Regions from separate parts of the Streptomyces sp. NPDC056144 genome, predicted to be linked through region 4. Evidence: riboswitches for the same ligand, from Rfam matches in the RefSeq annotation. Region 4 holds a riboswitch; each other region holds the start of a gene.
The links. Region 4 has a riboswitch for cobalamin ahead of ACFC0Z_RS09700 (energy-coupling factor ABC transporter permease). Riboswitches for the same ligand answer to the same signal wherever they lie in the genome.
Positions count from the first base shown of each region.

Region 1 (4,663 bases), on a different contig from region 4:
GGATGGAGGGGATGTTCTCGACGGCGTCGAACGCGGCGGCGCGGTCGTCCGGGTCGGGCAGGTACGTGTCCAGGAGGGTCAGGTAGAACTGGACGTGCACGGCCTCCTCGAAGAGCTGGCGCGACAGGTACAGGCGCGCCTCCGGGGAGTTGATGTGCTTGTACAGCGTCAGGACCAGGTTGTTCGCCACGATCGAGTCGCCCGTCGCGAAGAACGCGACCAGACGGCCGATCATGTGCTGCTCACCGGGGGTGAGCTTGGCGAGGTCGGCGACGTCCGAGTGGAGGTCGACCTCCTCCACCGTCCACGTGTTCTTGATCGCGTCCCGGTAGCGCTCGTAGAAGTCCGGGTAGCGCATGGGGCGGAGAGTCAGCTCGAAGCCAGGGTCGAGCAGGTTCTTCTTCTCGGAGGAGCTGGTGGTGCTCATTACTGGCAGGCCTCGCAGGACTCGGGGTTCTCAAGGGAGCAGGCGAGCGCGTCCGCGTCGGTGGTCGCCTGCTGGACGGGGATGGGGGCCGAGGCGGCGGCCGTCGCCGACGCCTGGGCGGCGCGGGCGATCCGGGTCGCGGGGCGCGAGCGCAGGTAGTACGTGGTCTTCAGACCCTGCTTCCAGGCGTACGCGTACATCGACGACAGCTTGCCGATGGTGGGCGTCTCCATGAACAGGTTCAGGGACTGCGACTGGTCGAGGAACGGCGTACGGGCCGCCGCCATGTCGATGAGCCCGCGCTGCGGGATCTCCCAGGCCGTGCGGTACAGCTCGCGCGTCTCGGCCGGGATCCAGGAGAAGTCGGCGACGGAGCCGCTGGAGTCGCGGAGCGCGTCACGGGTCTGCGCGTCCCACACGCCGAGCTTCTTCAGCTCGTCGACGAGGTACGAGTTGACCTGGAGGAACTCGCCGGACAGCGTCTCGCGCTTGAAGAGGTTGGAGACCTGCGGCTCGATGCACTCGTAGACGCCCGCGATCGAGGCGATGGTCGCCGTCGGCGCGATGGCGAGCAGGAGGCTGTTGCGCATGCCGACCGCGGCGATCCGCTCGCGCAGGGCGGCCCAGCGCTCCGGCCAGTTCAGCTCGACGTCGTAGTGGTCCGGGTGCAGGACACCGCGGGCCGCGCGGGTCTTCTCCCAGGCGGGGAGCGGGCCGCTGCGCTCGGCGAGGTCGGCGGAGGCCTCGTACGCGGCGAGCATGATCCGCTCGGCGATACGGGTGGACAGCGCGCGCGCCTCGGCGGAGTCGAACGGCAGCTTCAGCTGGAAGAAGACGTCCTGGAGGCCCATGGCGCCCAGGCCGACCGGGCGCCAGCGGGCGTTGGAGTTGCCCGCCTGCTCGGTCGGGTAGAAGTTGATGTCGACGACGCGGTCGAGGAAGGTGACGGCCGTGCGGACGGTCGCGTCCAGGCGGTCCCAGTCGATGTCCGAACCGACCACGAACGCGCCGAGGTTGACCGAGCCGAGGTTGCAGACCGCGGTCTCGTCGTCGTTCGTGACCTCGATGATCTCGGTGCAGAGGTTCGAGGAGTGCACGACCGAGCCCGGCTCGGCCGTCTGGTTGGCCGTGCGGTTCGAGGCGTCCTTGAAGGTCATCCAGCCGTTGCCGGTCTGGGCGAGGGTCCGCATCATGCGGCCGTAGAGGTCGCGGGCCGGCATCGTCTTGCGGGCCAGGCCCTTGGCCTCGGCGGCGCGGTAGGCGGCGTCGAACTCCTCGCCCCACAGGTCGACGAGCTCGGGCACGTCCGAGGGGGAGAAGAGCGACCACTCGGCGTCCGCGTTGACCCGGCGCATGAACTCGTCCGGGATCCAGTGCGCGAGGTTCAGGTTGTGCGTACGGCGCTGGTCCTCGCCCGTGTTGTCGCGGAGCTCCAGGAACTCCTCGATGTCCGCGTGCCAGGTCTCCAGGTAGACGGCGGCGGCGCCCTTGCGGCGGCCGCCCTGGTTCACGGCGGCGACGGAGGCGTCGAGGGTCTTCAGGAACGGGACGATGCCGTTCGAGTGGCCGTTGGTGCCGCGGATCAGCGAACCGCGGGCGCGGATGCGGGAGTAGGAGAGCCCGATGCCGCCGGCGTGCTTCGAGAGACGCGCGACCTGGTGGTAGCGGCCGTAGATGGAGTCCAGCTCGTCCTGGGGGGAGTCCAGGAGGTAGCAGGAGGACATCTGCGGGTGGCGCGTGCCCGAGTTGAAGAGCGTGGGGGAGGAGGGCAGGTAGTCCAGACGGCTCATCAGGCCGTAGAGGGCCGCCACCTCGTCGAGCGCGCGGGTGCTGTCGTCCTCGGCGAGACCGCAGGCCACGCGGAGCATGAAGTGCTGCGGGGTCTCGATGACCTTGCGGGTGATCGGGTGGCGCAGCAGGTAGCGCGAGTAGAGGGTGCGCAGGCCGAAGTAGCCGAAGCGGTCGTCGCCGGCGGCGTCGATCGTGGCGTCGAGGCGCTCGGCGTGCAGCGCGACGAACTCGGCGGTGCGGTCGGCGATCAGGCCCTCGCGGTGACCGACGGCCACGGAGGCGGAGAAGGAGACCGCGCCCTGGCCGGCCGCCTCGTCGGCGATGGTGATCGTCAGGAGCCGGGCCGCGAGCCGGGAGTAGGCCGGGTCCTCGGCGATGAGACCGGCGGCCGCCTCGGTGGCCAGCTCGCGCAGCTCCGCCTCGTCCGACGTGGCGCTGCGGCCGCGGAGCGCGGCGGCGGCGATCTTGCCGGGGTCGGTGTCGGGGAGATCGGCGGTGAGATCGGTCAGGGTCCGCAGCAGCACGGTGCCGGGTCCGTCGCTGTCGATCTCCGTGGCCGGATCGGCGGGCGCGATGGTCACGTGGGGGCTCTCCCTCGCTCGGCTCCTGGCCGCGACGGGGGAGGGCGGGCGAGGCGATCCGTACGCACGGATGCCCGCGTCCACCGGCCCACTCCGCGAGGCCCGGACGTCAGTGACACCCGGAACGGACGGACCGGGTGGGCTGCCGGCAGGTCGTCGGACTCGCTCCGTACCGAAAATCCGCACGAAGCACACCGTTGCGGGACAGTTCCGGATTCGCGCCGGATTTCCCTGCGTCGACAGCGAGGTCGAGCATACATGTGGGGGGCGCCGGAGTTGGCGCCCCCCACATGTTGTGTCGTCAGGTTTTACGTGCCCGTCGTGTGGAACTCCAGCGCGTACGTCTTCAGGGTGAAGCCGGGGACCGGCTCCCAGTCCCGCCCGGGGGTACGGACGAAGCCCATCCGCTCGTAGATCCGGTGCGCCGCGACCATGCTCGGGCCCGTGGAGAGCACCAGCCGGGCGCACTCCGGGACGGCCCGCGCGCGGTCCACGCAGGCCCGCACGAGCGCCTCTCCGGCACCCCTGCCGCGCGCCTCGGGCCCGACCACGAGCATCCGGAACTCGGCCTCGCCGGGGACGGCGATGTCGGCCCAGGTGGTGCCGCCGAGGGCGAAGGTCACGCCGCCGATGATCCGGCCGGTCTCCTCGTCGACGGCGACGAGCACCTCGGCCTCGCGCGCCCGGCGCTCGGTGTCCCGCAGCACCGCCAGGTAGTAGTCGTCCTCGCCGTCGAGCAGCAGCCCGTCGCCCAGGTACGTGAACCCGGTGAGGTCACCGAGTTCCTCGTACTCCTCGGGCCGTACCGCCCTGATCGTGAAATCCATGCGATCAGTGTGCCCCGGCACCGACCTTCGACGACTTCCCGCCGGAGACGGGGTCGCCGGCGTCGGCCGTGTAGTCCTCCGGGGAGGTCTCGTCGACGCCCTCGGGGGCCTTCACGGCCTTGAGGACGAAGGTCAGGACGACGGTGACGACGACGTTGAGGACGAAGGCGGTGAGGCCGATGTAGCCGATCTCGCCGATGCCCGGGATCTCGGCCGCCGAACCGCCGAAGTGCTTCTGCGTCGGGCTGGCGACGCCGTACGCGGCGAACGTGCCGTAGACCATGCCGACGGCCCAGCCGGCGAGCAGCGCCCAGCGGTGGAACCAGCGGGTGAAGAGGCCGCCGACCAGCGCCGGGAAGGTCTGGAGGATCCAGATGCCGCCGAGGAGCTGGAAGTTGATCGCGACCGTCTTGTCCATGGTGAGGACGAAGACGAGCGCGCCGACCTTCACGAGGAGCGAGACCAGCTTGGAGACCTTGGTCTCCTGCGCCGGGGTCGCGTCCTTCTTGAGGAAGTCCTTGTAGATGTTCCTCGTGAAGAGGTTGGCGGCGGCGATCGACATGATCGCGGCCGGGACCAGCGCGCCGATGCCGATCGCGGCGAAGGCCACGCCCGCGAACCAGGCCGGGAACATGTTCTCGAACAGCTGCGGGATGGCGAGCTGGCCGTTCTTGACCTGGATGCCGGCGGCGATCGCCATGAAGCCGAGCAGCGCGAGCAGGCCCAGCATCAGCGAGTACAGCGGCAGGATCGTGGTGTTGCGGCGGATGACCTCGCGGCTCCGGGACGACAGGGTCGCCGTGATGGAGTGCGGGTACATGAAGAGCGCGAGCGCCGAGCCGAGCGCCAGGGTCGCGTACGTCCACTGGCCGGCCTCGCCCGGGACGAGCGCGCCGCGCGGCTTGCCGGTCGCCGGGTTGGTCTGCGCGTAGGCCTCGCCGGCCTTGGCGAAGATCTCGTCGAAGCCGCCGAGCTTGATCGGGATGTAGATGATCGCGACGGCGATCACCAGGTAGATCAGGGTGTCCTTGACGAAG
Region 1 covers NZ_JBHJVF010000003.1:214,621-219,283, forward strand. The annotation lists gene ACFC0Z_RS11830 (ribonucleotide-diphosphate reductase subunit beta) at 1-427, opposite strand, end outside; gene ACFC0Z_RS11835 (ribonucleoside-diphosphate reductase subunit alpha) at 427-2,799, opposite strand; cobalamin riboswitch at 2,929-3,089, opposite strand; gene ACFC0Z_RS11840 (GNAT family N-acetyltransferase) at 3,108-3,626, opposite strand; gene mctP (monocarboxylate uptake permease MctP) at 3,631-4,663, opposite strand, start outside.
Region 1: another riboswitch for cobalamin. It lies ahead of ACFC0Z_RS11835 (ribonucleoside-diphosphate reductase subunit alpha); the one in region 4 lies ahead of ACFC0Z_RS09700 (energy-coupling factor ABC transporter permease).

Region 2 (4,663 bases), on a different contig from region 4:
CGCGCCCGGGTTCGACCCGGCCCGTGCGGTGTGCGGGCTGGCGATCGACGAGTGGACGGAGGTGGTGCCGAACGCCGAGGAGACCACCGCGATCGCCTACCACGCCGAGACGCCCGGCCAGGCGGCCCCGCAGTCGATCCTGCTCGCCGTCGCGCCGTCCGGGACCGCGCAGTGGGGCACCGGCCTCGTCGAGGAGACCCTGCTCGACACCCTGGAACTCGCGCGCGTCCGCGCCGTGGACATCGAGGCGCTCAGCGGCGTCGGGCAGTTCCTGCCCGCGCTGGCCTTCCCCCTCAACCGCGACGGCGAGACCGCCTCGACCGACTTCTCCCGCCTGGGCGTACGAGACTGACCGAAGGACGGATACCCCTCATGCCCTCCATCACCTCCTGGACCCGTCTGGAACCGCGGGCCCGGCTCGACGGCCTCGACGGCGGTCTCCAGGCCCAGGTGCACGACCCGTTGTGGCTGCTCGCCCGCCAGTGGCAGCTCGGTGAGTTCACCGGCGAGGACACCGGCAGCCCCGTCTCCGTACGGCTGCGGGCGAAGGTCGCGCCGCTGGCCACGTGCAGGCCGCCGGGCGGCGCGCCGGAACCGTACCGTCCGGACCGGCCGCTGGAGGCGGCCGTCGAAGCGGAGAAGGGCGAGGGGCTCGCCGGTCCGCGGGCGGCCGTGGACAGCGGACGGCACTGGCAGCGGCTCCTCGCCGCCGAGCCCGGACTCGCCCCGTACGCCGGGCTGTTCGTCACCCACTGCCCGCTCACCGCCCGGGACACCGGCGGCCTCGACCCCGACGGCGGGCGCTGGCTGGCCCTGCACCGGCGCCGGGTTCCCGACGGCGCGCTCCTGGCGCCCGTGCTCACCGCCCTCGCCCGGGGCACGGTCCCGGCCTGGCTGCCGGCCTCGCCCGCCCACGTACCCGTCCTGTCCCGGCTCGCGTCCTCCTGGCTCGCGCATGTCGCGACGTGCTGGCCCGGGGGCGAAGGGCCGGGCGGGGGCTCGGCCGAGGCGGCGGACTACTGGCGTCCGGAGCGCATGGAGTACCGCTTCACCCTCACCGCCCCGGGGGCCGAACTCACCGCGCCCGAGTACGACGGGGCCCGGCTCGACTGGTACTCCTTCGACCTGGACCCGGCGCCCGGCGAGGGCGGCGCCGTCGTCACCACCTCGCTGCCCGCCCCGGCCTCCTTCGCCGGCGCCCCCGCGCCCCGCTGGTGGGAGTTCGAGGACGCGCGGGTCGACCTCGGCTCGCTGACCGCCGAGAGCCGCGACCTGGCACGCCTGCTGCTCGTCGAGTACGCCGTGGTCTACGGCAACGACTGGTACCTGATGCCGCTCCGGGCCCCGGTCGGCTCCGTCGTCCGCGTCGACTCGCTGGTGGTGACGGACAGCTTCGGGCGTCGCACCCTGGTCCGGGCGGCCGGGGACCTCCCCGGTGACGGCCAGGACTGGAGCCTGTTCCGCCACAGCGGCTCCGGCGGCGGACGGGCGGACCGGCTGCTGGTCTCGCCGACGCTGCCCGCCTCCCTCCAGGGCGAACCGCTGGAGGTCGTACGCCTCTTCAGGGACGAGGGCGCGAACCTGGCGTGGGCCCTGGAGGAGTCGGTCGAGGGCGCCGCGGGACGTAGGGTCCACCGGGCGCAGGAGCCCGCCGCCGTGCCCGAGCCCGTGCCGGGCCGCTACCGGCTCGCCTCCTCCGTCCCCGCCCACTGGTTCCCCCTCATCCCGCAGGCCCCGCGAGGCGGCGGTCAGCAACTGCGTCGCGGCACGGTCCCCTCCCCCACCGGCGGCCCGGACCCGGTGCCGCTCGGCACCCTGCTCACGCCCGGCGCCGACCTGCTGCTGCACGAGGAGGAGGTGCCCCGCGACGGGGCGGAGATCACCCGCGCGTGGCAGTACGCCCGGTGGTCCGACGGCTCGACCCACACCTGGATCGGCCGCCGCAAGCGCCCCGGCCTGGGCGAGGGCAGCAGCGGGCTGGTGTTCGACACGGTGGACTGAGGCCACGGCCCCCGACCCTACGGAGAGTGACCGAGACGAGACGGCTCTCACACGCGAACCCCCTGTCGGGCGCCTCCCCGGCCTGGCAGGATGGCGCCGCCCGAGCGATGACGGACGAGGAAACCGGTGCGATTCCGGTGCGGTCCCGCCACTGTGACCGGGGAGTGACTTCCCCGGCAGCCAGAGACTCACGTCGTCGCGAACTCGCCGAAGCCGGGGCGGATTTCCCCGGAGGAGAGTGGTGAATTCGCCATGCCCGCAGTCCTCGACCCACGCCCCGCCCCCGCCTCCGCCTCCGGTCACGCCGACCTGGCGGATCGCACGGACCTCGCGGAGGGTCCCGTTCCCGGGGGCCCGGACGAGACCCCCGCGCCCAGACCGCCCGTCGCCCGGCCCCCCGTCGCCTGGCTCCCCACCGCCCTACCCACCGCCCTGGCCGGTGCCGCGTGCGTGGCGCTGTGGGCCGGGGCCGTCTGGGCGGCCGGGCACGTCTCGGTCAGCCCGGCCCTGCACACCGCCGCCCTCTTCGGGCATCTCGTGTGCCTCGTCATCGGCTTCGGAGCCGTCCTCGTCGTCGACTACCACGGCCTGCTGTGGCTGACGGGGCGGCGGACGCTGCCGGAGGTGCTCCGCGTCGCCGCGACCCTCCATCCGCCGGTGTGGGCGGGCACGGCGGGGCTCGTCGCCACGGGCGTGTTCCTCGGCCCCGACCTCGACGCTCCCCTGACCCGGGTGAAGCTCCTCGCCGTCCTGGTCATCGCGCTGAACGGGCTGGCCGCGACCGCCCTGTCCCGCCGCCTCGCCCCGTCCGGCCGCCTCGCCCCCTCCGACGGCACCACCGGACTCCGGCCCGCCGCGCTGCTCCTCGGGGGCGCGACGGCCGCCGTCTCCCAGGCCGCCTGGTGGACCGCCCTGGTCATCGGCTTCCTCAATGCCCGGCACTGACCGCGCCGCCGCGCATCGAAGGAGAGCCGACGTGGTCGACCCCACCGTCACCAGCCCCGCCCGCACGCCCAAGACGCCGGACGACTCACGGGTCGTCCTCGCCCACATCATGAGCGACCACGACACCAACCTCTACGGCACCATCCACGGCGGCGTGATGATGAAGCTCATCGACGACGCCGCCGCGGCCGCCGCCGGACGCCACGCCGGCGGGCAGGCCGTCACGGTCTCCGTCGACCGGATGACCTTCCTCGCCCCGGTGCGGGCCGGTGACCTGCTGAGCGTCGAGGCCGGACTCGAACGCGTGGGGCGCACCTCCATGACCGTCGGGGTCCGCGTCACCGCCGAACGCTGGAACAGCTCCGGGCCGGCGGCCGAGGTGGCCACCGCGTTCCTCACGTTCGTCGCCGTCGACGCCGGGGGCGCGCCGCGTCCCGTACCGGCTCTCGACGTGTCGCTGCCGGGTCTGTCCTGAGGCGGGCGGGGCGGCGGCGCTACGGCGAAGGCCGCAGCTCGCGTTCGAGGGCGGCCAGGGCGAAGGCGTGGGGAGAGGTCTGCTGCCAGCGGGCGCGTCCGAACATCACGTCCTCGGCGAGCCCGCTCAGCATGGCCACGGCCCTGATCGTGAACTCGGGGAGGTCGACGTCGGCGAAGTCGCCCCGCTCCCTGCCCTCCCGGACGATGGCCTCCAGGCGCTCGTCCCAGCCGTCGAGGAGCTCGGTGAGGACGTCACGGCCGGCCTCGTCGTGGCTCTGGAGCAGGACCTGCGACCACAGCGCGTAGCGTTCGTCGTCCTGGTCGCGGGGCAGGTAGAAGCGGACGAACAGGTCCAGCTTCTCGGCGGGGGACGCGGCCCGGTCGGCGGCCTCCTGGAAGCGGGCCCACAGGTCCGCCTGGCTCCATGCGAGGACTTCGAGGAGGAGCCGGTCCTTCTTGCCGAAGTGGTAGAGGATGTGGCCGGTGCTCATACCGGCCCGGGCCGCGATGTCCGACATCCGCAGGCCCGCCGTGCCCTTCTCGGCGATGACGCCGACGGCGGCGCGCATGGCACGTTCCCGCGCCTCGTCCCCGCTGCGCTGCCGCTTCCGGTCGGGCAGCGCGCGCCCGCTCTGTGACGTCGCCATCGGCTCGCTTTCGGTTCCGGAGAGATTCGTTCCGCTCAGTCTATTCCGCTGATCTAGATTTTCGGTCTAGACTGAAAATCTAGTTAGACGATCTCGCACGACGCCATCCAGGAGTGACCGCATGACGCGCGGATTCGATGTAGTGGAGACCTCTGTCGCCGAGCTGCGCGCGGCGCTGGAGAAGGGCGAGACGACCTCGGTCGAGCTGCTCGACGCCTACCTCGCGCGGATCGAGGCGTACGACCGGCCGGGCACGCCCACCGCCCTGAACGCGCTGGTCGTGATGAACCCGCGCGCCCGGGCCGAGGCGGAGGCCTCCGACGCCCGCCGCGCCCGCGGCGAGACGCTCGGCCCGCTGGACGGCATCCCGTACACCGCCAAGGACAGCTACCTCGCCGAGGGCCTCACCGCCGCCTCCGGCTCCCCGGCGTTCGAGCACCTCGTCGCCCAGCGCGACGCCTTCGCCATCGAGCGGCTCCGCGCGGGCGGCGCCGTCCTCATCGGCCTCACCAACATGCCGCCCATGGCCAACGGCGGCATGCAGCGCGGCGTGTACGGCCGCGCCGAGAGCCCCTACAACGCCGACTGGCTCA
Region 2 covers NZ_JBHJVF010000001.1:909,695-914,357, reverse strand. The annotation lists gene ACFC0Z_RS03920 (hypothetical protein) at 1-352, shown strand, start outside; gene ACFC0Z_RS03915 (hypothetical protein) at 373-2,001, shown strand; cobalamin riboswitch at 2,076-2,214, shown strand; gene ACFC0Z_RS03910 (hypothetical protein) at 2,254-2,946, shown strand; gene ACFC0Z_RS03905 (acyl-CoA thioesterase) at 2,978-3,421, shown strand; gene ACFC0Z_RS03900 (TetR/AcrR family transcriptional regulator) at 3,441-4,070, opposite strand; gene ACFC0Z_RS03895 (amidase) at 4,192-4,663, shown strand, end outside.
Region 2: another riboswitch for cobalamin. It lies ahead of ACFC0Z_RS03910 (hypothetical protein); the one in region 4 lies ahead of ACFC0Z_RS09700 (energy-coupling factor ABC transporter permease).

Region 3 (4,663 bases), on a different contig from region 4:
CGAGGCGGACGACGTCGAGGACGGTCAGGTCGACCTGAGTGTCGGCCTGTTGCTCGACGGCGGCGAGCCGCCGGGCGACGGTCCTGCGGCCGAGCCGGTCGAGGGGTTCGCCGTCGAGGGTGACGACGCCGGTGTCGGGGGCGAGGACACCGGCGAGGAGCCGGAGGAGCGTCGACTTCCCCGAGCCGTTGGGGCCGAGCAGGCCGGTGACGGTGCCGGGGCGCGGGGCGAGGGTGACCCCGTCGAGGACGGGGGTCCCGTCGACGGCCCGCGAGACCCGTTCGGCGCGAAGTCCCGTACCCACGTCCACACTCGTGCTCATCGTGTCCCCCGCGTCCGGTAGAGGACGAGCACGAACGCCGGTACGCCGACGAGCGAGGTCACCACGCCCACCGGCACCTCCTGCGGATCCAGCACCGTACGGGCGAGGGTGTCGGCCCAGACGAGGAACACCGCCCCGGCGAGCGCCGACACCGGCAGGAGCCGGGCGTGCCCGGGGCCGACGAGGGCGCGGGCCGCGTGGGGCAGGACGAGTCCGACGAAGCCGATCGCCCCGGCGGCGGAGACCAGCGCGGCCGTGAGGAGCGCGGTGGCGCAGAGCAGGACGGTACGCGTACGGGTGACGGCGACGCCGAGGGACGCGGCGGCGTCCTCGCCGAAGGCGAAGGCGTCGAGGGTCCGCGCGTACCCGCCGCAGACGAGCAGGGCCGCCACGAGCACCGCGAGGCAGACGCGCACGTCGCCCCACCCGGCCCCGCCGAGCGAGCCGAGCAGCCAGAAGAGCACGCCCCGGGTGGTCTCCGCGTCGGCGGCCGTCATGACGACGAAGGAGGTCAGCGCGGAGAAGAGCTGCATCGCCGCGACGCCCGCGAGGACCACGCGGTCGGTGGAGCCGCCGAGGGTGTGGCTGAGCAGCAGGACGAGCGCGAAGGAGGCGACCGCGCCGAGGAACGCGCCGCCGGTGACGGAGAGGACTCCCCCGCCGACGCCGAGGACGACGACCAGGACGGCGCCGGTCGAGGCACCGGAGGAGACGCCGAGGACGAACGGGTCCGCGAGCGGGTTGCGGAGCAGCGACTGCATCACCACGCCGCAGACGGCGAGTCCGGCGCCGCAGACGGCCGCGAGGAGGGTACGGGGCAGGCGGAGGTTCCAGACGATGCCGTCCCGGATCGGCGAGACGCCGGAGGCGGCCGGGTCGCCGCCGAGGTGGGCCGCGACGACGGACCCGACCTCGCCGACGCGCAGGTCAGCCGGTCCGATGGTGATCGCGACGGCGACGGAGGCGACGAGGAGGCCGAGCCCGGCCAGGACCCACAGGGCCACCGGGCTCCTGGAGCCCACGGGGGTGCTCGCGGGGGTGCCAGCGGGCGCGTTCGCCAGCGCCTTCGCGTCCGCGCCCGTGGGCGCGCTCGTGGGTGCGCTCACTTCGCGAGCCCGTACGAGCGGAGCGCCGCCGCCAGCTTCTCGATGCCCTCGACCGTGCGCAGGGTGGGGTTCATGGCCTGGCCGCTGAGGAGCACGTACCGCTTCTTCCGCACCGCCGTCATGTTCCGGGTGACGGGGTCGGACTCCAGGAAGGCGATCTTCCTGGCGGCGCTCTCGGCGGACTGGGAGCGGCGGGTCAGGTCGCCGATGACGAGGACGTCGGGGTCGCGGTCGGCGACGCTCTCCCAGTTGATCTGGGGCCACTCCTCGCGCGTGTCGTCGAAGACGTTCTTCGCGCCGAGCGCGCGCGTGATGACGCCGGGCGCCCCGCAACAGCCCGCCATGTAGGGGGATTCGGCGTTGGCGTACCAGTAGAGGACGGTCGCGTCGGTGAAGTCGCCCGCCGAAGCGGCCTTCGTCACCCGCCCCTCGAGTTCGGCGACGAGCTTCTCGCCGCGCCCGGTCACGCCGAACACCCGGGCCAGGTCGCGGATTTCGCCGTACACGGTCTCCATGGTGAGCGGCTTGGTGCGGACTCCGTCGCCGTCGCCGCTGTTGTCCTTGTCGGCGCAGTCGGTCGGCGAGAGGTACGTGGGGACGCCGAGCTTCGTGAACTGTTCGCGGGGCGCCACACCGCCCTTGCCGAGGGTGTAGCCGAAGGAGGCGGCGGCGAAGTCGGGTTCGGTGCCGAGGACCTTCTCGAAGGAGGGGTAGCGGTCGGCGAGGCGCGGGACCTTCGCGTTCTCGGCCTCAAGTCCCTTGAGGACGGGGTCGGTCCAGGTCGCGGTGCCCACCATCCGGTCGGCGAGGCCGAGGGAGAGCAGGATCTCGGCGGCTCCCTGGTCGAGCGCCACGGCCCGCTGCGGCGCGCGGTCGATCCGTACGCGCTGGCCGCAGTTGTCGAGCGTCACGGGGTATCCGGAGGCGGTGCCCTCTTCCGGGTTCTTCGCCGCCGGCTTCGGGGCGGTTCCGCCGCCGCAGCCGGCCAGGACCAGGACCAGCGTCGGGATCAGGGCCAGGAGCAGGGCCCGGGCAGGGCGAGGGACGGGGTGTGCGAGCGGCACGGGGCTTCCTCTGCGTCACGGCTCAAGCGCGGAGCCTGTCGTACGGTGCTCCCCGGACGGCATCGCGACGCCGGGGCCGCCAGCAGGTCTTCGGACTCGGGGTCATCCGGACGGAGCGCCTTCCCGGGCCTGTCACGCGCCCAGTGGCCGATGCTCCGCCCGTCGCCCTCACCGCTGCGCGTCAGTTCCGGTTTCCCACCGGATTCCCTGACCCGCGCACTCGCCCGTTCGGGTGCGTACACAGGTGCGACTGGCTTCGGCACAGTACCACCGCGCCCGCCGCGCCCCTCTTCGCACCCGCACAGCTCAGAGGCGGATCTCCTTGGCCTCGAAGCGGCCCTCGCCGAGGGTGAGGACGAAGGTGATCTGCTGCCCCTCGGAGAGCGTCCTGGCCTCGCCCTCGATGTCGGCGGCGCTGAACCAGACCTGTTCCTCGGAACCGACGGGGATGACGAACCCGTATCCGTCACGACGGTTGAAGGACTTCACGAACCCTTTGCTTCTGCCGTCCACGGCGGCCTCCCTGTCGTCATCGGCGATGGGGGTGTCACGGGGGTCTCAGTCGAGGTGTACCCCGTCGGCGCGCCCGTCGCCCGTCGATCACGGCAGGGACGGAGAGAGGAAGGCGGGAGGAAGCGGGGTTCAGCGCCCGCCGGGGTACGCGATCCGCGCCGTGATCCGGGCGATGCGCGCCGCCGAGGTCTCGGGGGACGCCACCGGCTGGACGATGTGGCTGACCGTGAGCCGCACGATCGTCTCGACCGCGAGGCCGCGGGACTCCTCGTCCACGTCGGGCCAGGCCTCGATCGCGTACGCGTCGAGCAGGGTCATCGCCGTCCCGAAGACGGGTTCCGGCCGGGTGGTGAGGTAGGCGAGGAGGTCGTCGTCGCCGCCGCGCGCGGCCACCAGGACGCTCTTGATGAGGGGGTTGTCCACGGCCTGCTGGAGCGTGTACCCGACCCCGGCCGCCGCCGCGGCCTCCAACTCCCCGCGGTGGGAGTCCAGTTCGCGCTGGATGCCGACGAGGAAGCCCTCCAGCTCGCGCTGGACGAGGGCCTGGCCGATGGCCTCCTTCGAGCCGAACTCGTTGTAGAGCGTCTGGCGGCTGATGCCGGCGGCACGCGCGATGCCGGTCATGCGCAGGCCGCCCCAGCCCTCGGCGGCGACGAGGCGGTAGGCGGCGTCGAGCACCTGCTCGCGCAGGAGGGACCGGACGCTGTCGCGGAAACGTGTCATCGTGGCCTCACCCTATCGAGCCTTGCCGGGCGGAACCCTCAGAGGACGGTGCCGCCCGAGACGTCCAGGTACTGGCCGGTGATCCAGCGGGCGTCGTCGGAGACGAGGAAGGCGACGACGTCCGCGATGTCGGCGGGGGCGCCGATCCGGTCGAAGACCGAGTGGGCGGCGAGGGCCGCGGCCGCCTCCGGAGTCGTCCGGCGGCGCGCGTTCATGTCGGTGGCGACGAAGCCGGGGGCCACGGTGTTGACCGTGATCTGCCGGGGTCCGAGCTCCTTGGCGAGCGCGAGCGTCATGGTGTCGACGGCACCCTTGGTCATCGCGTAGGTCACGGACTCGGGGAAGGCCATCTTCGTCGCGACGGAGGAGATGTTGACGATCCGGCCGCCGTCGCGGAGCCGGTCGAGACCCCGCTGGATGAGGAAGAGCGGGGCCTTCACGTTGATCGCGAAGAGCCGGTCGAAGACCTCGGGGGACAGCTCGTGGATGCGGCCGGAGCCGCTCGCCCCGGCGTTGTTGACGAGGATGTCGAAGCCGGGCTCCTCGCCGAGCTCCGCGAGGCCCGCGTCGAGGCCCGCGTAGAAGACGTCGACGGCGTCCGGCGCCGCGAGGTCCGACGGGAAGGCGAAGGCCCGCCCGCCGCGCTTCTCGATGCCCCGCACCGTCTCGCGGGCGGCCTCCTCCTCGCGGCCGTAGTGGAGGGCCACGAGGGCGCCGTCCCCGGCGAGCCGCTCGGCGATGCCTCGTCCTATGCCTCGGCTCGCCCCAGTGACGATCGCGGTCTTGCCGGCCAAGCGGGACATACGGGTGGTGCCTTCCTAGGAGTCGGACGGGACGGCGCCGAGGAGAAGCCCCCGGTACCACGGCGCGTGCGCCGCGAATCCCTCGGCGAAACCCGGCCCCGGCGCGCATCCGAGCTCCCGCCAGGGGCGGTC
Region 3 covers NZ_JBHJVF010000004.1:408,158-412,820, reverse strand. The annotation lists gene ACFC0Z_RS15885 (ABC transporter ATP-binding protein) at 1-322, opposite strand, end outside; gene ACFC0Z_RS15880 (FecCD family ABC transporter permease) at 319-1,344, opposite strand; gene ACFC0Z_RS15875 (ABC transporter substrate-binding protein) at 1,425-2,492, opposite strand; cobalamin riboswitch at 2,577-2,701, opposite strand; gene ACFC0Z_RS15870 (cold shock domain-containing protein) at 2,799-3,005, opposite strand; gene ACFC0Z_RS15865 (TetR family transcriptional regulator) at 3,135-3,728, opposite strand; gene ACFC0Z_RS15860 (SDR family NAD(P)-dependent oxidoreductase) at 3,767-4,531, opposite strand; gene ACFC0Z_RS15855 (NAD-dependent epimerase/dehydratase family protein) at 4,547-4,663, opposite strand, start outside.
Region 3: another riboswitch for cobalamin. It lies ahead of ACFC0Z_RS15875 (ABC transporter substrate-binding protein); the one in region 4 lies ahead of ACFC0Z_RS09700 (energy-coupling factor ABC transporter permease).

Region 4 (4,663 bases):
CGTGCGGCGGGACGCGCCCGTGGAGGGGAAGGTGGCGTTGGTGTCCGGGGGCGGGTCCGGGCACGAGCCGTTGCACGCGGGGTTCGTGGGGCCGGGGATGCTGGCCGCCGCTTGTGCCGGGGAGGTTTTCACGTCGCCCGTGCCGGATCAGATGGTGCGGGCCGCGGCGGCCGTCGACAGTGGGGCCGGGGTGTTGTTCGTCGTCAAGAACTACACCGGTGACGTCCTCAACTTCGAGATGGCCGCCGAGCTCGCCGAGGACGAGGGCGTGCGGGTCGCGAAGGTGCTCGTCGACGACGACGCGGCCGTGACGGACAGTCTGTACACGGCGGGGCGGCGCGGGACCGGCGGCACCCTGTTCGTGGAGAAGATCGCGGGCGCCGCCGCCGAGGAGGGCGCGCCGCTGGAGCGGGTCGAGGCCGTGGCCCGGCGGGTGAACGAGCGGTGCCGGTCCTTCGGGGTCGCGCTGAGCGCGTGCACCACGCCCGCCAAGGGGAGTCCGACCTTCGATCTCCCGGCCGGTGAGCTGGAGTTGGGCATCGGCATCCACGGAGAGCCCGGGCGTGAGCGGCGGGCGATGATGACCTCGCGGGAGATCGCGGACTACGCCGTGGACGTCGTCGTCGAGGACCTGCGGCCGACCGCGCCCGTGCTCGTCCTCGTCAACGGGATGGGCGGTACGCCGCTGCTCGAACTGTACGGGTTCAACGCGGAGGTGCAGCGGGTCCTCGGCGAGCGGGGTGTTCCGGTCGCCCGGACCCTCGTCGGGAACTACGTGACCTCCCTCGACATGGCCGGCTGTTCCGTCACCCTCTGCGAGGTCGACGAGGAGTTGCTGCGGCTCTGGGACGCGCCGGTGCGGACGGCCGCGCTGCGGTGGGGGCGGTGAGCGGGATGACGCGGGACATCGACGCCGGGTTCGTCGTGCGGTGGCTGACGGAGGCCGCCGCGGTCGTCTCCCGCGAGGCCGATCGGCTCACCGAGCTCGACTCCGCCATCGGCGACGCGGACCACGGTGCCAACCTCAGGCGCGGCTTCGCCGCCGTGGCCGAGACGCTCGCCAAGGAGCCGCCCGCGACGCCGGGGGCGGTGCTCGTCGCCGCCGGGCGGGAGCTGATCTCGACCGTGGGCGGGGCCTCGGGGCCGCTGTACGGGACGCTGCTGCGGCGGGCCGGCAAGGCCCTCGGCGAGGACACGGCCGTCAGCCGGGAGCGGCTCGCGGAGGCCCTCGACACCGGGGTCGCCGCCGTGGGGCAGCTCGGCGGGGCACGGGTGGGGGACAAGACCATGCTGGACGCGCTCGTTCCGGGCGTCGAGGGGCTGCGGACCTCCTTCGAGGACGGGCGTACGGCCGCCGAGGCGGGCGCCCTCGGGACCGTACCCCTCCAGGCGCGCAAGGGCCGGGCCAGTTACCTCGGCGAGCGGTCGGTCGGGCACGAGGATCCCGGGGCCGCCTCGTCGGCGCTGCTCCTCGCCGTACTGGCCGACACCGCCCGGACGGGGGGTCTCTCGTGACCGCGGGGGCGTCGGCGCGGGTGGGCATCGTGCTCGTCTCGCACAGCGCGGCCGTCGCCGCCTCGGTCGCCGACCTCGCCCGCGGCCTCGCGGGCGGCGGCGACACCGCCCCGATCCGGCCGGCCGGCGGACTCCCCGACGGCGGCCTCGGGACCAGCGCCGGGCTCGTCACGGCGGCGGCGGAGGCGGTCGACGGCGGGGCCGGGGTGGCGATCCTCGTCGACCTCGGCAGCGCGGTCCTCACCGTGAAGGCGCTCCTCGCCGAGGGCGACGAACTGCCCGAGGGCGCCCGCCTGGTGGACGCGCCCTTCGTCGAGGGCGCGGTCGCCGCGCTGGTGACGGCCAGCGCCGGCGGGGACCTCGACGCGGTGGCCGCGGCGGCCTCGGAGGCGTACGTCTACCGGAAGGGATGAGCGGGGCCGCGGAGGGCCCGCCGTGAGTGCGGGGAGTGACCGAGGGGCCGCGCCCGGTGGCGACCGTGTTGTGATCGGGCAGGTCAACACACTAGTGTCGCAGGGCCTTGGTGTACGGGAAACCGGTGCGGTACCGGTGCGGCCCTCGCCACTGTGATCGGGAGTTCCGGCTCCACACCCGGGGGGAGGTCCCTCCCGGGCAAGCCACTGGACCGTAGCGGGTGACCGCCTCGGTGTGGGAAGGCGGAGTCGGGACGTATGACCGTCAGCCAGGAGACCGGCCGGGGTGCGTTGTCCATCCACGAGGTGCTGGAGAGGGTCTCCCAACCATGCATATAGCCGAGGGGTATCTACCCCCCGTCCACGCCGCCGCCTGGGGCGTCGCGGCGGCCCCGTTCGTCGTCCACGGGGCCCGCGCCCTCACCCGCGAGGTGCGCGCGAACCCCGAGTCCACCCTGCTCCTCGGCGCGTCCGGGGCCTTCACCTTCGTCCTGTCGGCGCTCAAGCTGCCCTCGGTGACGGGCAGTTGCTCCCATCCGACCGGTACGGGCCTGGGCGCGATCCTGTTCCGGCCGCCGATCATGGCGGTCCTGGGGACGATCACGCTCCTCTTCCAGGCCCTGCTGCTCGCTCACGGCGGGCTCACCACGCTCGGCGCGAACGTCTTCTCCATGGCGATCGTCGGGCCGTGGGCGGGGTACGGGACCTACCTCCTGGCCCGCCGGTTCGGCGCGCCGCTGATGGTCGCCGTCTTCCTCGGCGCGTTCGTCGCCGACCTGTCGACGTACTGCGTCACCAGCGTCCAGCTCGCGCTGGCCTTCCCCGACCAGGGCAGCGGCGTCCTGGGCGCGCTCGCCAAGTTCGGTTCCATCTTCGCCGTCACGCAGATCCCCCTGGCCGTCAGCGAGGGCCTCCTGACGGTCCTCGTGATGCGGCTGCTCACGCAGTCCAGCAAGGGCGACCTGATCCGTCTGGGCGTCCTGTCCCGGACCGCTTCGGCGCGCCCCGCCGAGGAGGTGACCGCGCGATGAGCACCCCGCGTGTCAGCAAGAGCACGAAGATCAACCTGCTGCTCCTGTTCGTCGTCGTCGCGCTGGCGGTCCTCCCGCTCGCGCTCGGTCTGGGCGACCACAAGGAGGAGCCGTTCACCGGCGCGGACGCCGAGGCGGAGACCGCGATCACGGAGCTCCAGCCGGAGTACGAGCCCTGGTTCAGCCCCCTGTACGAGCCGCCGTCCGGGGAGATCGAGTCGGCGCTCTTCTCCCTCCAGGCGGCCCTGGGCGCCGGTGTCCTCGCGTACTACTTCGGCGTGCGGCGCGGACGGCGGCAGGGCGAGGCCCGGGCGCGGGCGGAGCTGACCCCTCCGGTTCCCGTAGGAGCCGTAGGAACCGCAGGAGCCGCAGGAGCCGTCGGCGCCGCCGCGACGGCCGACGCTTCGGGCAAGGACGCGTAGCCGCCCATGCTCCCCATCGACGCGGCGGCGCACAGCAGCCGCTGGCGGCGCAGGCATCCCGCCGAGAAGGCCCTGCTCGGCTTCGGTCTGACCCTGTGCGCGGTCTGCCTGCCACCGTGGCCCGGCGCCGTGCTCGTGGCGGCGGCCACCCTCGCCGTCCTCCTCGGGCCCGCCGCCGTGCCGGGCCGTCAGCTGTGGCGGGCCTTCCGGGTCCCGCTCGGCTTCTGCGTCACGGGGGCCGTCCCGCTGCTCTTCGAGGTCGGCGGGGCGCGCGGGTTCGTCGCGCTCGCGCCGGGCGGGCCCGGTCACGCGGTCGAGCTGCTGCTCCGTACCGCGTCCGCCTCGCTCGGCGTGCTGCTCTTCGCGTTCACCACGCCCGTCTCGGACGTGCTGCCCCGGCTCGTCCGTGCGGGCGTGCCGGCGCCGGTGGTGGACGTGGCGCTGGTGATGTACCGGATCATCTTCCTGCTGCTCGACTCGCTCACCAAGATCCGGCAGGCGCAGGCGGCCCGCCTCGGGCACACCACCCGCGCGGCGACCTGGCGCTCCCTTGCCGGGCTCGGGGCCACCACGTTCGTCCGCGCCTTCGACCGGGCGCAGCGGATGCAGTCCGGCCTAGCCGGGCGCGGTTACGACGGGACGCTGCGGGTCCTGGTGCCCGCCGCCGCGGTGTCGCGCCGGTTCCTGACGGCGACGGGCGCGCTCCTGGCGGGGCTCGTCGCCCTCACCCTCGTACTCGAAAGGTTCCTTCCGTGAGCAGCACCCCTTCCCGCCCGTCGGCCCCCGTCGTGGAGCTGGTGGGGGCGGGTTTCGCGTACGAGGACGGGCCCGCGGTCCTGTCGGGTGTGGACTTCGCGGTGCCGGAGGGCCGGGCCATCGCGCTCCTCGGCCGCAACGGCAGCGGGAAGACGACACTCCTGCGGCTGCTCAGCGGCGGGCTCCGCTGCGGGAGCGGCGCGCTGCTGCTCGACGGGGCGCCCGTCGCGTACGACCGGAAGGGACTCACCCGGCTGCGGACGACCGTGCAGCTCGTGGTGCAGGACCCGGACGACCAGCTGTTCGCGGCCTCGGTCGGGCAGGACGTGTCGTTCGGGCCGATGAACCTCGGTCTGCCGGAGGAGGAGGTACGGCTCCGGGTGCGCGAGGCCCTGGAGGCGCTGGACATCACGGCCCTGGAGGACCGGCCGACGCACCTGCTCTCGTACGGGCAGCGCAAGCGCGCCGCCATCGCGGGCGCGGTGGCGATGCGCCCCCGGGTGCTGATCATGGACGAGCCGACGGC
Region 4 covers NZ_JBHJVF010000002.1:712,584-717,246, forward strand. The annotation lists gene dhaK (dihydroxyacetone kinase subunit DhaK) at 1-889, shown strand, start outside; gene dhaL (dihydroxyacetone kinase subunit DhaL) at 895-1,515, shown strand; gene ACFC0Z_RS09695 (PTS-dependent dihydroxyacetone kinase phosphotransferase subunit DhaM) at 1,512-1,928, shown strand; cobalamin riboswitch at 1,992-2,229, shown strand; gene ACFC0Z_RS09700 (energy-coupling factor ABC transporter permease) at 2,258-2,959, shown strand; gene ACFC0Z_RS09705 (energy-coupling factor ABC transporter substrate-binding protein) at 2,956-3,381, shown strand; gene cbiQ (cobalt ECF transporter T component CbiQ) at 3,388-4,137, shown strand; gene ACFC0Z_RS09715 (ATP-binding cassette domain-containing protein) at 4,134-4,663, shown strand, end outside.